Methylibium petroleiphilum PM1: one gene and its partner. The protein of the gene in region 1 binds, or shares a complex with, the protein of each later gene. Links are inferred from orthologs where the notes say so. Each region holds a gene or a part of one and is shown in the gene's direction. Other genes may lie near its edges.

Region 1 (7,134 bases):
CCGACCAGTCCGTGCCCTACGGCCGCGTGGCCGCGCTGATCGGCCGACTGCAGAGCGCCGGCCTCAACCGCATCGCCTTCGTCGCGCAACCCACCGAGGCCGCGTCGCCTTCCTCGAACTGAGCGCCACGGCACGCCCGTCGTCCTCGACGGGTCGCGCCCTAGAATCCATCGACTTTCCCGAGACGGCGCCATCGCAGCGCCCGTGCCCTGCATGAGCACCCCGCATCCAGCCCCCGCCTCCGCTTACGAACCCGGCGCGATCGAAGCCGCCGCCCACGCGCACTGGACTGCGCGCGACGCGCACCGCGTCGTCGAGGACACGAGCCGCCCGAAGTTCTACGCCTGCTCGATGCTGCCCTACCCCAGCGGCAAGCTGCACATGGGCCACGTGCGCAACTACACCATCAACGACATGATGGCGCGCTACCTGCGCATGAAGGGCTACAACGTCCTGATGCCGATGGGCTGGGACGCCTTCGGCCTGCCGGCGGAGAACGCGGCGATCGACAAGAAGGTGGCGCCGGCGCAGTGGACGCGCGACAACATCGCCGACATGAAGTCGCAGATGCAACCGCTCGGGCTGGCCTTCGACTGGTCGCGCGAGGTCGCCACCTGCGACCCGGATTACTACAAGTGGAATCAGTGGTTCTTCCTGAAGCTGCTCGAGAAGGGCATCGCCTACAAGAAGACACAGGTCGTGAACTGGGACCCGGTCGACCAGACCGTGCTCGCCAACGAACAGGTGATCGACGGCCGCGGCTGGCGCAGCGGCGCCCCGGTGGAACGGCGCGAGATCCCGGGCTACTACCTCGCGATCACGCAGTACGCCGACGAACTGCTGGCCAACGTCGCCGACCCGGCCAGCCCCGGCTTCCTGCACGGCTGGCCCGAGCGCGTGCGGCTGATGCAGGAGCACTGGATCGGCAAGAGCGCCGGCGTGCGCTTCGCCTTCCCGCACGAGATCCGCGACGCCGACGGCACGTTGGTCGGCGACGGCCTGATGCACGTCTTCACGACGCGTGCCGACACCATCATGGGCGTGACCTTCTGCGCGGTCGCACCCGAGCACCCGCTGGCGACGCATGCCGCTGCCTCGGACCCGGACCTCGCCGCCTTCATCGAAACCTGCAAGGCCGGCGGCACGACCGAGGCCGAACTGGCCACCAAGGACAAGGAAGGCCGGCCGACCGGCTTGTTCGTGAAGCATCCGCTGAGCGGCGCGCCGGTGCCGGTGTGGGTCGGCAACTACGTGCTGATGGGCTACGGCGACGGCGCCGTGATGGGCGTGCCGGCCCACGACGAGCGTGATTTCGCGTTCGCCAAGAAGTACGGCATCGACATCTTGCAGGTGGTGCACGTCGACGGCGAACACTTCAGCTACGACCACTGGCAGGACTGGTATGCCGACAAGCAGCGCGGCGTGACCATCAACTCCGGCAACCTGAGCGGACTGAGCTACCCGGTGGCGGTCGACGCGGTGGCCGCGGCGCTGGCCGCTCAGGGCCTGGGCGACAAGAAGACCACCTGGCGCCTGCGCGACTGGGGCATCAGCCGCCAGCGCTACTGGGGTACGCCGATCCCCATCATCCATTGCACCGGATCGGGACCGGGGTCCGACAACCCCGGGTGCGGCGACGTGCCGGTGCCCGAGCAGGACCTGCCGGTGCTGCTGCCCGAGGACCTGATCCCCGACGGCTCGGGCAACCCGCTGAACAAGAGCGCCGCCTTCCTGAACGTGGCCTGCCCGAAGTGCGGCGCCCCGGCCAAGCGCGAGACGGACACGATGGACACCTTCGTCGATTCGTCGTGGTACTACATGCGCTATTGCTGCCCCGACAGCGACGCGGCGATGGTCGACTCGCGCAACGACTACTGGATGCCGATGGACCAGTACATCGGCGGCATCGAGCACGCGGTGCTGCACCTGCTGTACGCGCGCTTCTGGACCAAGGCGATGCGCGACTGCGGGCTGGTCAAGTTCGACGAGCCGTTCACGAAGCTCTTCACCCAGGGCATGCTGCTCAACGAGTCCTATTACCGCGAGGACGCCTCGGGCAAGAAGCGCTGGTTCTACCCCAGCGAAGTGGAGGTGCAGTTCGACGACAAGGGCCATCCGGTCGGTGCGATCGCGCGCGAGGACGGCCAGCCGGTGCAGCTGGGCGGCATCGAGAAGATGTCGAAGTCGAAGAACAACGTGGTCGAGCCGCGCGACATCATCGCGAAGTTCGGCGCCGACACGGCGCGCCTGTTCACGATGTTCGCCGGCCCGCCGGACCAGAGCGCCGCGTGGTCGGACTCGGGTGCCGAGGGCAGCTTCCGCTATCTGCGCCGGCTGTGGGCCTTCGCGACGAAGCAGCGCGAGGCCGTGCAGGCCGCCGGCACCGACTTCGCCGACGCCTCGCGCGCCGCCATCGACCTGCGGCGCGACGTGCATCTGCTGCTGCGCCAGGTGAGCCACGACTACGACCGCCTGCAGTACAACACTGTCGTCTCCGGCGCGATGAAGCTGCTCAATGCGCTGGAAAGCGCCGCGCTCGCCGACACCGCCGCCGACCGCGCGGCGCTGCGCGAGGGCCTGGGCATCCTGTTGCGTGCGCTCTACCCCGCCGCGCCGCACATCGCGCACGCGCTGTGGCAGGACCTCGGCTACGCCGCGGCCCACGGCGACCTGCTCGACGCGCCCTGGCCGGCGGTCGACGAACAGGCGCTGGTGCAGGACGAGATCGAGCTGGTGCTGCAGGTCAACGGCAAGCTGCGCGGTGCGCTGAAGGTGCCCGCGTCGGCCGACCGGGCGGCGATCGAGGCCGCTGCGCTGGCCAGCCCCGAGCTCGCGAAGTTCGCCGAGGGCCGCACGCCGAAGAAGGTGGTGGTGGTGCCCGGCCGGCTGGTCAACGTGGTGGTGTGAGCCGCATGTCGCCTCTGCACCGTCGCACCACGCTGAAGGCCGCGCTCGCGCTGTCGGCCCTTGCTTTGTCCGGCTGCGGTTTCCAGCTGCGCCGCCCGCCGAAACTGAGCTTCTCGACGGTGCAGCTGGTCGGCTTCCCGCAGCGCTCGCCGTTCACCGAGCAATTGCGGCGCAGCATCGAGGCCAGCGGCACGACGCGCGTGGTCGAGTCGCCGGCCCAGGCCCAGGTGGTGCTCGAGGCGCTGGAGGACGTGCGCGACAAGTCGGTCGCCGCACAGACCGCCGCCGGGCAGGTGCGCGAGTTCACGCTGCGCACGCGGCTGCGCTTTCGCCTGCGCACGCCGGGCGGGCGGCTGCTGATCCGCGACACCGAGTTGCTGCTGAGCCGCGACATGAGCTACAACGAGACCAACGCACTCGCCAAGGAACAGGAAGAGGCCATGCTCTACCGCGGCATGCAGAGCGACATCGTCGACCAGGTGATGCGCCAGCTCGCCGCCGTGCCGGCCCCTTAGGCTCGCAAGCGCATGCAGATCAAGCCCGACCAGCTCGATGCGCATCTGAAGAAGGGCCTGCGTCCGCTGTACACGCTGCACGGCGACGAGCCGCTGCTGGCGCTGGAGGCGAGCGACGCCATCCGCGCCGCGGCGCGCGATGCCGGGCACACCGAGCGCGAGGTCCATCATGTCGCCGGCGCGCACTTCGACTGGAGTTCGCTGCTCGGCGCGGCCAGCTCGATGAGCCTGTTCGCCGAGGCCAAGATCGTCGAGATCCGCATCCCGTCGGGCAAGCCGGGCAAGGACGGGTCGCAGGCGCTCCAGCACTATTGCGAACACCTGCCCGAGGGCGTGGTGACGCTGGTCACGCTGCCGCGGCTGGACCGCCAGCAGTCGGGCAGTGCCTGGTTCGGCGCGCTGGAATCGGCCGGCGTGACGCTGCGCCTCGACCCGGTGGAACGTCAGGCGCTGCCGCAGTGGATCGCGCAGCGCCTCGCGGCGCAGAACCAGCGCGTCGCCGCCGACGAGGAGGGGCAGCGCACGCTGGCTTTCTTTGCCGACCGGGTCGAGGGCAACCTGCTGGCGGCCCAGCAGGAGCTCACCAAGCTCGGCCTGCTGTACCCGGCCGGCGAACTGAGCTTCGAACAGGTCGAGGCGGCGGTGCTGAATGTGGCGCGCTACAGCGTCTTCAAGCTCGGTGAGGCGGTGCTGGCCGGCCAGGTCTCGCGCGTGCTGCGCATGCTCGACGGCCTGCGCGCCGAGGGCGAAGCTGCCGTGCTGGTGCACTGGACGCTGGCCGAGGACATCCGTGCATTGCGGCGCTGCAAGGACGCCGTCGCGGCCGGCAAGCCGCTGCCGATGGCGCTGCGCGAGAACCGCATCTGGGGCCTCAAGGAGCGCCTCTTCGAGCGCGCGCTGCCCCGGCTCGGCGACGGCACGATCGACCACCTGATCGAGGCCGCCCATGTCTGTGACGGCCTGGTCAAGGGTCTGAAGCACCCGCAGTGGCCGCAGGACCCCTGGATCGGCCTGCAGCGGCTGGCGCTGCAGCTGGCGGGATCGATGCAGGCGGCCCAGCTGCCGCGCGGCACCCCGTCGCAGCGGCTCGTGCTGCAGGCCTGAGGCGTCGGGTCGCCGCGCCTTCAGGACGTCCGCGCGCGGCCGATATCCCTGGCTGACACCCCATTGCTCGCGCTCGCGCATCATGCGCGCCGGCCGGCCCGGATCGGCCGCCATCGCCTCCTGCCCGTCCATGAAGCCTCTGCACCGCCGTTTGTCCGGATTGCCCACCCTGCTCCTGCTGCTGGCCGGCCTGCCGGCTCATGCCGTGCCGCTGGTGATCACGGTGACCGACGAAGAGGGCACGCCACTGGCCGACGCCGTGGTGGCGGTGCAGGTCAAGGGCACCCCGCCCACCGCACCCCCCGGGGTCAGCGCCGAGCTGGGCCAGAAGAACAAGCGCTTCACGCCTGCGGTGCTGGCGGTGCAGACAGGCACCGCCGTCAGCTTCCCGAACTTCGACACTGTGCGCCACCACGTCTATTCGTTCTCGCCGACCAAGACCTTCGAGCTCAAGCTCTACGCCGGCACGCCGGCCGCACCGGTGGTGTTCGACAAGCCCGGCACCGCGGTGCTCGGCTGCAACATCCATGACGCGATGACCGCCTACGTCCGGGTGGTCGACACGCCCTACTTCGCCCGCACCGACAGCGCCGGGCGCGCCCAGCTCGAGCTGCCCGCGGGCGACCACCAGCTGCAGACCTGGCACGCGCTGCTGGGTGTGGACGGGCCGGCACCGGTCCAGCCACTGAAGCTCGGCAGCACCCCCGCCACCGCCGCGGTGAAGCTGGACGCGAAGGCCCCCTGAGATGCCACTGCCGGCCTTCATGACGCCCAAGCGCCTGCAGTTCCGCATCGTCGCGCTGTTCCTGGGCCTGCTGCTGGTGGTGCAGCTGGCCAGCCTGCTGCTGATCGGCAACAGCATCAGCGTCAACGCCCGCAGCGCCGTGAACGCCGAGCTGCGCACCGCCGAGCGGGTGTTCGAGCACCTGCTGGCGCAGAACGCGGGGCGGCTCACCGATGCAGCGCGGCTGCTGGCGTCCGACTTCGGCTTCCGCGCCGCCGTGGCCAGCAACGACGGCGAGACGCTGGCCTCGGCGCTGGCCAACCAGGGCGATCGCATCGGCGCGAGCCTGGCGGTGTTCACCGATGCCCGCTTCAACCTGAAGGCCGCCACGCACGACGGCGCCGAGCGCTTCCTGCCCACGCTGCGGCAGCTGGCCACGGCCCCCGACGCCACGCAGCGCCTGGTCCTGCTGGACGGCGAGCCCTACCAGCTGGTGGCCGTGCCGGTGAAGGCGCCGCTGACGATCGGCTGGGTCGCGATGGGCTTCCGCATCGAGGCGAGCCTGCTGCAGGAGATGCAGCAGCTGTCGTCGATCGACGTCGCGCTGCTCACGCAGCGCGGCAGCCCGCCGCGCTGGGACGTGCTGCAGTCCACGCTGGACCCGGCGGCCTCGCCGCAGCTCGTCGAGCAATGGCTTCTGGCGCGCGAGACGCAGGCCACCCACCAGATGTCGCAGAAGGAGCGCCACGCCACCCTGACGCTGACCGACGACGGCGGCAGCCGACTCAGCGGCCACCTGCTGGCGCGCGACATGCCGCTGGGCCGCGAGGGCGAGCCGCAGACGGTGGCCGTGTTGATGCGCTCGCTGGACGAGGCCACCGCGCCCTACCGTCGCCTGCAGTGGATCCTGCTGGCCTTCACGCTGGTGGCGATCGCGGTGTTCGCGGTCGTCAGCGTCTACACCGCGCGCCGCATCACCACCCCGTTGAAGACACTGGCCGGCTCGGCACGCCGGCTCGGCCAGGGCGACTACGAGCAGGCTGTGCCGGCGCGCACGGACGACGAGATCGGCGAGCTGGCGCAGGCCTTCGAGACCATGCGCCTGGCGGTGCGCGAACGGGAAGGCGAGGTGCGCCGGCTGGCCTTCGAGGACGGGCTCACGCAGCTGCCGAACCGCGAGCAGTTCCGCGCCGACCTGCGAGCCGCGATCCAGCACGCACAGGCCCGCAACGAACCGTGCGCGGTGCTGATGCTCGACCTGGACCGCTTCAAGCATGTCAACGACGTGCTCGGGCACCGCTTCGGCGACCGGCTGCTGCAGGAGGTGGCCAAGCGCCTGACGCAGGAGGCACGGCGCAGCAACGACGTGGTGGCGCGCCTGGGTGGCGACGAGTTCGCGATGCTGATGCCGAGCGCCGACATCGCGCTCGCGCTCGGCATCGCGCAGCGCATCCAGCGCGCCTTCGAGCGCCCGATCTCGCTGGACGACCACACCGTCGACCTGGGTGCCGGCATCGGCATCGCCTGCTGCCCCGCGCACGGCGTCGAGGCGGACACGCTGGTCAGCCGCGCCGAGCTGGCGATGTACGCGGCCAAGCAGCACCAGCTCGGCGTGAAGGTCTACGACGCGGCTCTCGACATGAGCAGCGACGAATCGCTGTCGCTGCTGAGCGAACTGCGCACCGCGGTCGACCGCGACCAGTTGCGCCTCTACCTGCAACCCAAGATCTCGCTCGCCACCGGCGCGGTGCTCGGCGCCGAAGCGCTGGTGCGCTGGCAGCACCCGCAGCGCGGCCTGGTGCCGCCGGGCAAGTTCATACCGTTCGCCGAGCAGACCGGCTTCATCCGCGTACTGACCGGCTGGATGATCGAGCGCAGCGCGAT
Region 2 (5,148 bases), 1.8 Mb from region 1 along the record:
GGGACCGCCGCCCTGGGGCGTCCACCAGGCCAATCGCGCGGTCGGACGATCGAAGAACTCGTCGCGGTTGGACGCCAGCACCAGCGGGAAACGCCGGTCCTGGTCGAGCGCCAGTGCTACGAGGCACATGCGACGAAATGCTCGACGTGGCGAGCGCCGACCAGCCAGGGCGCAAGCCCCCGAGCGGCCCGCTCGACATCGGCCGCCAGCGCAGCCGGATCAGCGTCGGGCGGCAGGCCGTAGGTCTCCATCCAGGTGTGCAGACCCTCCTGCGCTTCAGGCCGGCGCAGCAGACGCACATCGAGCGCCGGATGGGCCGCCTGAAGGGTGATCTGCATTGCCGTCGCAGCCGCCATCAACTCGTCGGCGTGCACGTCGCGAACGCGGTAATAGATGAACAGCGCGTGCCGCCCCATCGGTGAGACAGCCTGCATCGCCGCTTCAGGCCGCGTTCTCGCGCGGCACCGCGTAGGGCAGCGCCAGCGGCTGCAACCTGGCGCCGCCGCTGCTGCCGAGGTGCAGGCTGCCGTCGTCGAGCGCCGAGAGCTTCAGCTCGACCAGCGCATCCCACCCGCCGCCGGGTGCCGGCGCCGCCAGCGCGATCAGCCCACTGGGTTGGGCGTCATCACCGCTCCAGAACACTTCCTGGCCGGGCAGGGCGGCGGCGTCGCCGTGCACGAGCGCGGCGCGGCGCTTGATCGTGCCGCGGTACTGGCTGCGCGCGACGATCTCCTGCCCGGGGTAGCAGCCCTTCTGGAAGTTCACGCCGCCCACCAGCTCGTAGTTCAGCATCTGCGGCACGAAGGCCTCGACGGTGTTCGCCACGATGGGCGCGACGCCGCTGTGCACCTCGAGCCAGTCCCAGCGCTCCAGTGCGAGGGCCGGCAGGGCATTCAGCACCGCGTCGGTTTGCGCCGCGGGGCCGGCCCACAGCCAGCGCGCCTGGCCAGCGCCGTCGGGCAGCCGGACCAGCAGCGCGTCGTCCAGCGCATGCCGCGACCAGACCGCGCCGTTCACCGCCGCTGGCAGCACCTGCGCCAGCCAGGCCGCGGCGCTGCGGCCGGCCAACCCCACCAGCACGGCGTCGTCGCCCCCTTCGCTCAGTTGCGCCTTGGCACGCAGCACGAACATGCGCAGGCGCTTGAGGGTCGCGGGCAGCACATCGCTGCGGCAGGCCAGCCAGATCTCGTCGTGGCTGCGCTTGAAGGCCACGAAGCTCGCAAGCATGCGGCCCTTCGGCGAGCAGTAGGCGGCGAGCCGGGCCTCGCCCAGGCCCAGTCCAGTCATGTCGTTGGTGAGCTGGCCGTGCAGGAAGCTCGCGGCGTCGGCACCGGCCGCGCGGATCACTCCGCTGTGCAGCAGGCGCACGGCGCCGTCGGCCACGGAGGTGCTGGAGGGGAGAGGGGTCGACATGGCCTGATTATCATCAGCGTCGACATGAAAGTTCTCTCCCGACGATGAAGCGCGCACTGAAGCGAGGGCTGTTCCTGCTGTTGGTGCTGGCGTTCGCTGGCGGCGGTCTGGCGGCCTGGTGGCTGACGCAGCCCCTGGCGCTGGCCTCGCCCAGCGTCGAGCTGTCGGTGGAGCCGGGCACGTCGCCACGCGAGATCGCCCAGGGGTGGGTCGACGCAGGGGTCCGCGCGCCGCCGCTGCTGCTCTACGAGTGGTTCCGCTGGTCCGGCCAAGCGCGCAAGATCCGCGCGGGCAGCTACGAGATCGGCCCGGGCACCACGCCGCTCGCGCTGCTGAACAAGATGGTGCGCGGCGACGAGGCCCAGGCCACCGTGCGGCTGATCGAAGGCTGGACCTTCCGGCAGTTCCGCGCCGAGCTCGCGAAGGCCGAGGCGCTGAAGCCGGACACAGCCTCGATGAACGATGCCGAAGTGATGGCGGCGCTGGGCTCACCGGGCCGATCGCCGGAGGGCTGGTTCTTCCCCGACACCTACGCCTACAGCAAGGGGGCGAGCGACCTCGCCGTGCTGCAGCGTGCCCACCGCGCGATGCAGCGCCGCCTCGAGGCGGCCTGGCTCGAGCGGATGCCCGACACGCCGCTGAAGAGCCCCGAAGAGGCCCTGACGCTGGCGTCGATCATCGAGAAGGAGACGGGCCAGACGGCAGACCGCGGCAAGGTCGCCAGCGTGTTCGTGAACCGGCTGCGCATCGGCATGCCGCTGCAGACCGACCCCACGGTGATCTACGGGCTCGGCGAGGCCTTCGACGGCAACCTGCGGCGGCGCGACCTGCAGGCCGACACGCCCTACAACACCTACCTGCGCACGGGCCTGACCCCAACACCGATCTCGATGCCGGGCAAGGCCTCGTTGATCGCGGCGGTGCGGCCGGAGACGAGCCGGGCGCTGTACTTCGTCGCCCGGGGCGACGGCAGCAGCCAGTTCAGCGAAAACCTCGCCGACCATAATCGGGCCGTGAACCGATACCAGCGCGGCGGCGGCCGCGGCGCCGCGCCATGAGCGCCGCCCCCCTCGCGCCGCCGTCCGGGCGCTTCATCAGCTTCGAGGGCATCGACGGCGCTGGCAAGTCGAGCCACCTCGATGCCGTGGCCGAGCGCTGGCAGCGCCGCGGCCTGGAGGTCGTGCGCACCCGCGAGCCGGGCGGCACACCCCTCGCCGAGACCCTGAGGGATCTGGTGCTGCACCAGGGCATGGATGCGCTGACCGAGGCGCTGCTGATCTTCGCGGCGCGGCGCAACCATCTGCAGCAGTGCATCGCGCCTGCACTCGAGCGCGGCGCCGTGGTGCTGTGCGACCGCTTCACCGATGCGACCTTCGCCTACCAGGGGGCTGGCCGCGGCTTCGACCTTGCGGTGCTGACCACGCTGGAGAGCTGGGTACAGCGCGGCCCCGGCGGGCTGCGCCAACCCGACCTGACGCTGTGGTTCGACCTGGATCCGGCTGTCGCGGCGCAGCGCTTGGTGGCGGCTCGCACGCCGGACCGCTTCGAGCGGCAGGACGAGGCCTTCTTCCATCGCGTACGCGACGGCTATCGGGCACGTTTCGAGGCCCAGCCGGAGCGCTTCGTGCGCATCGACGCCTCGCAATCGCGCGACCAGGTGGCGGTGCAGATCGCAGCCATGCTGGCGGAGCGGGGCTGGTGAGCGCCAGTTCCGACGACGGGCTGCTGCCCTGGCTCGAGGCCCCGCTCGCGCAGGCGCTGCACGGCACGCGCGGTCATGCCTTGCTGCTGCACGGCATGCAAGGGGTAGGGCAGTTCGAGCTGGCACTCACGGTGGCGGCGGCCTGGCTGTGCGAAGGCGATGACCCGGCGGCGCGCCCCGGTGGCCGCGCCTGTCGGGGGTGTGCGGCCTGCCGGCTGATCGCGGCTCGCACCCATCCCGACCTGATGGTCCTGGTCCCCGAGGCACTCCAGGAGGCGCTGGGATGGTCGGGGAGCGACGAGGCCGCCGACGGCGAGGGCGGCAAGAGCAAGGCCAAGCCCAGCCGCGAGATCAAGGTCGAGGCGGTCCGCGCGGCCGTGGCCTTTGCCCAGCAGACTTCGTCGCGTGGCGGCGCCAAGGTGACGGTGATCTACCCGGCCGAACGCATGAACCCCGCGAGCGCCAACACCTTGCTGAAGACGCTGGAAGAGCCGCCGGGAAGGGCGCGTTTCGTGCTGGCCAGCGCCGCGCCGCAGCGTCTGCTGCCGACGGTGCGCAGCCGCTGCCAATCCCTGCGCGTGCCGTTGCCAGCGCCCGATGTCGCGGCCGGCTGGCTGGCCGCACGGCAGGTCGCGCAACCCGAGGTGTTGCTGGCGGCGGCTGGCGGCCAGCCGCTGGAAGCGCACGAGCGGCTCGCGTTGGGGGTGGATGCACCGGCCTGGCTGCGCTTGCCGCGCGAGGTGCTGGCAGGCCAGGCCGCCACCTTGGCGACCTGGCCGCTGCCGATTGCGATCGATGCCTTGCAGAAGCTCTGCCACGATGCACTGGCGATCGCGGTCGGGGCATTGCCCCGCTACTTCCCGGCCGACGGCCTGCCGGCCGGCGGCGACGTGGCGCGACTGACCGATTGCTCCGCAGACCTGCGCCGTGCGGCTCGACACGCCGAGCATCCATGGAACGCAGGCCTCGGCGTGGAAGCCCTGGTCTTGCGGGTGCGCGCGGCGTTGCGGCCCGGCAAAGAAGGCGATGCGCAACACTCGCGCCGCCCGTCATTGGCTACACTGAAGTGATGAACGAATCGAACGCCCGGGGCCCCGCCAGCGCTGCTGCCAACAGCGCACGCCCGAGCGTGATCCAGCTCGTGTTCCGCGAGAAGGGCGCGCTGTACGCCGCCTACATCCCGCTGTTCGCCGAAGGCGGCCTGTTCGTGCCCACCACGCGCGAATACCGGCTCGGCGAGGACATCTACCTGCTGCTCTCGCTGCCCGACGACCCGCAGCGCTATCCGGTGGCCGGAAAGATCGGCTGGGTCACGCCGGCCAACGCATCGGGGGGCCGCACGCAAGGCGTCGGTGTCCGCTTTCCGACCGACGAGAAGACCCGCCTGCTGAAGGTCAAGATCGAGGAAATCCTCGGCACCTCGATCTCCTCGGCCAAGCCGACGCAGACCATCTAGCCGGCGGCCGGATCGGCCGAGTCGAAGAGGGCGGCCCGCCCGCGCCACGCCGATCATTCCGCTGAATTCCTTCTGACGAATCTGCCCGCGATGTTCGTCGACTCCCATTGCCACCTGAGCTTCCCCGAACTGCAGGCCGATTTGCCGTCCATCCGCGCTGCGATGGCGCGTGAGCGGGTCGATCGCGCCCTGTGCATCTGCACCACGCTCGAAGAGTTCGACACCGTCCATGCGCTTGCCATGGGGCACGACAACTTCTGGTGCAGCGCCGGCGTGCACCCCGACAACGAGGGCGTGCGGGAGCCCAGTGTCGCGGATCTGCTGGCGCTAGCGGCACAGCCGCGCGTTGTCGCGATCGGCGAGACCGGGCTCGACTACTACCGCCTCGGAGAGCGCAGCGTGGCCGACATGGCCTGGCAGCGCGAGCGCTTTCGCGTCCACATCCGGGCCGCGCGAGAGAGCCGCCTGCCGCTGATCATCCACACCCGCAGCGCCAGCGACGACACGCTGGCGATTTTGCGCGAGGAGGGCGCCGGCCCCGAGGGCGGCGTGACCGGTGTCTTCCACTGCTTCACCG

The links. Proteins that work in one complex are often made in the same cells at the same time.
Region 2: the proteins of holA (region 1) and holB are in contact, whole or in part, in a cryo-EM structure (PDB 8GIZ), measured with the Escherichia coli proteins. The link is inferred for Methylibium petroleiphilum PM1 from one-to-one orthologs.

What each region holds. Positions count from the first base shown.
Region 1 is NC_008825.1:231,156-238,289, reverse strand. What follows is about bases 2,643-5,480. They hold holA (DNA polymerase III subunit delta), read left to right. Parts: upstream 2,643-3,434; coding sequence 3,435-4,526; downstream 4,527-5,480. Other genes in these bases: MPE_RS01060 (EAL domain-containing protein), read left to right, coding at 5,273-5,480; MPE_RS01065 (methylamine utilization protein), read left to right, coding at 4,687-5,271; MPE_RS01075 (LPS-assembly lipoprotein LptE), read left to right, coding at 2,913-3,422; leuS (leucine--tRNA ligase), read left to right, coding at 2,643-2,907. Also shown: MPE_RS01085 (ExbD/TolR family protein), read left to right, coding at 1-122; more of leuS, read left to right, coding at 214-2,642; more of MPE_RS01060, read left to right, coding at 5,481-7,134. UniProt on the Escherichia coli protein: Part of the beta sliding clamp loading complex, which hydrolyzes ATP to load the beta clamp onto primed DNA to form the DNA replication pre-initiation complex.
Region 2 is NC_008825.1:1,986,890-1,992,037, reverse strand. Bases 2,149-5,148 are described here. They hold holB (DNA polymerase III subunit delta'), read left to right. Parts: upstream 2,149-3,111; coding sequence 3,112-4,185; downstream 4,186-5,148. Other genes in these bases: MPE_RS09350 (TatD family hydrolase), read left to right, coding at 4,662-5,148; MPE_RS09355 (PilZ domain-containing protein), read left to right, coding at 4,185-4,571; tmk (dTMP kinase), read left to right, coding at 2,468-3,115; mltG (endolytic transglycosylase MltG), read left to right, coding at 2,149-2,471. Outside these bases: MPE_RS09385 (NRDE family protein), read right to left, coding at 1-129; MPE_RS09380 (DUF4936 family protein), read right to left, coding at 117-434; CAF17-like 4Fe-4S cluster assembly/insertion protein YgfZ, read right to left, coding at 442-1,413; more of mltG, read left to right, coding at 1,458-2,148. UniProt on the Escherichia coli protein: Part of the beta sliding clamp loading complex, which hydrolyzes ATP to load the beta clamp onto primed DNA to form the DNA replication pre-initiation complex.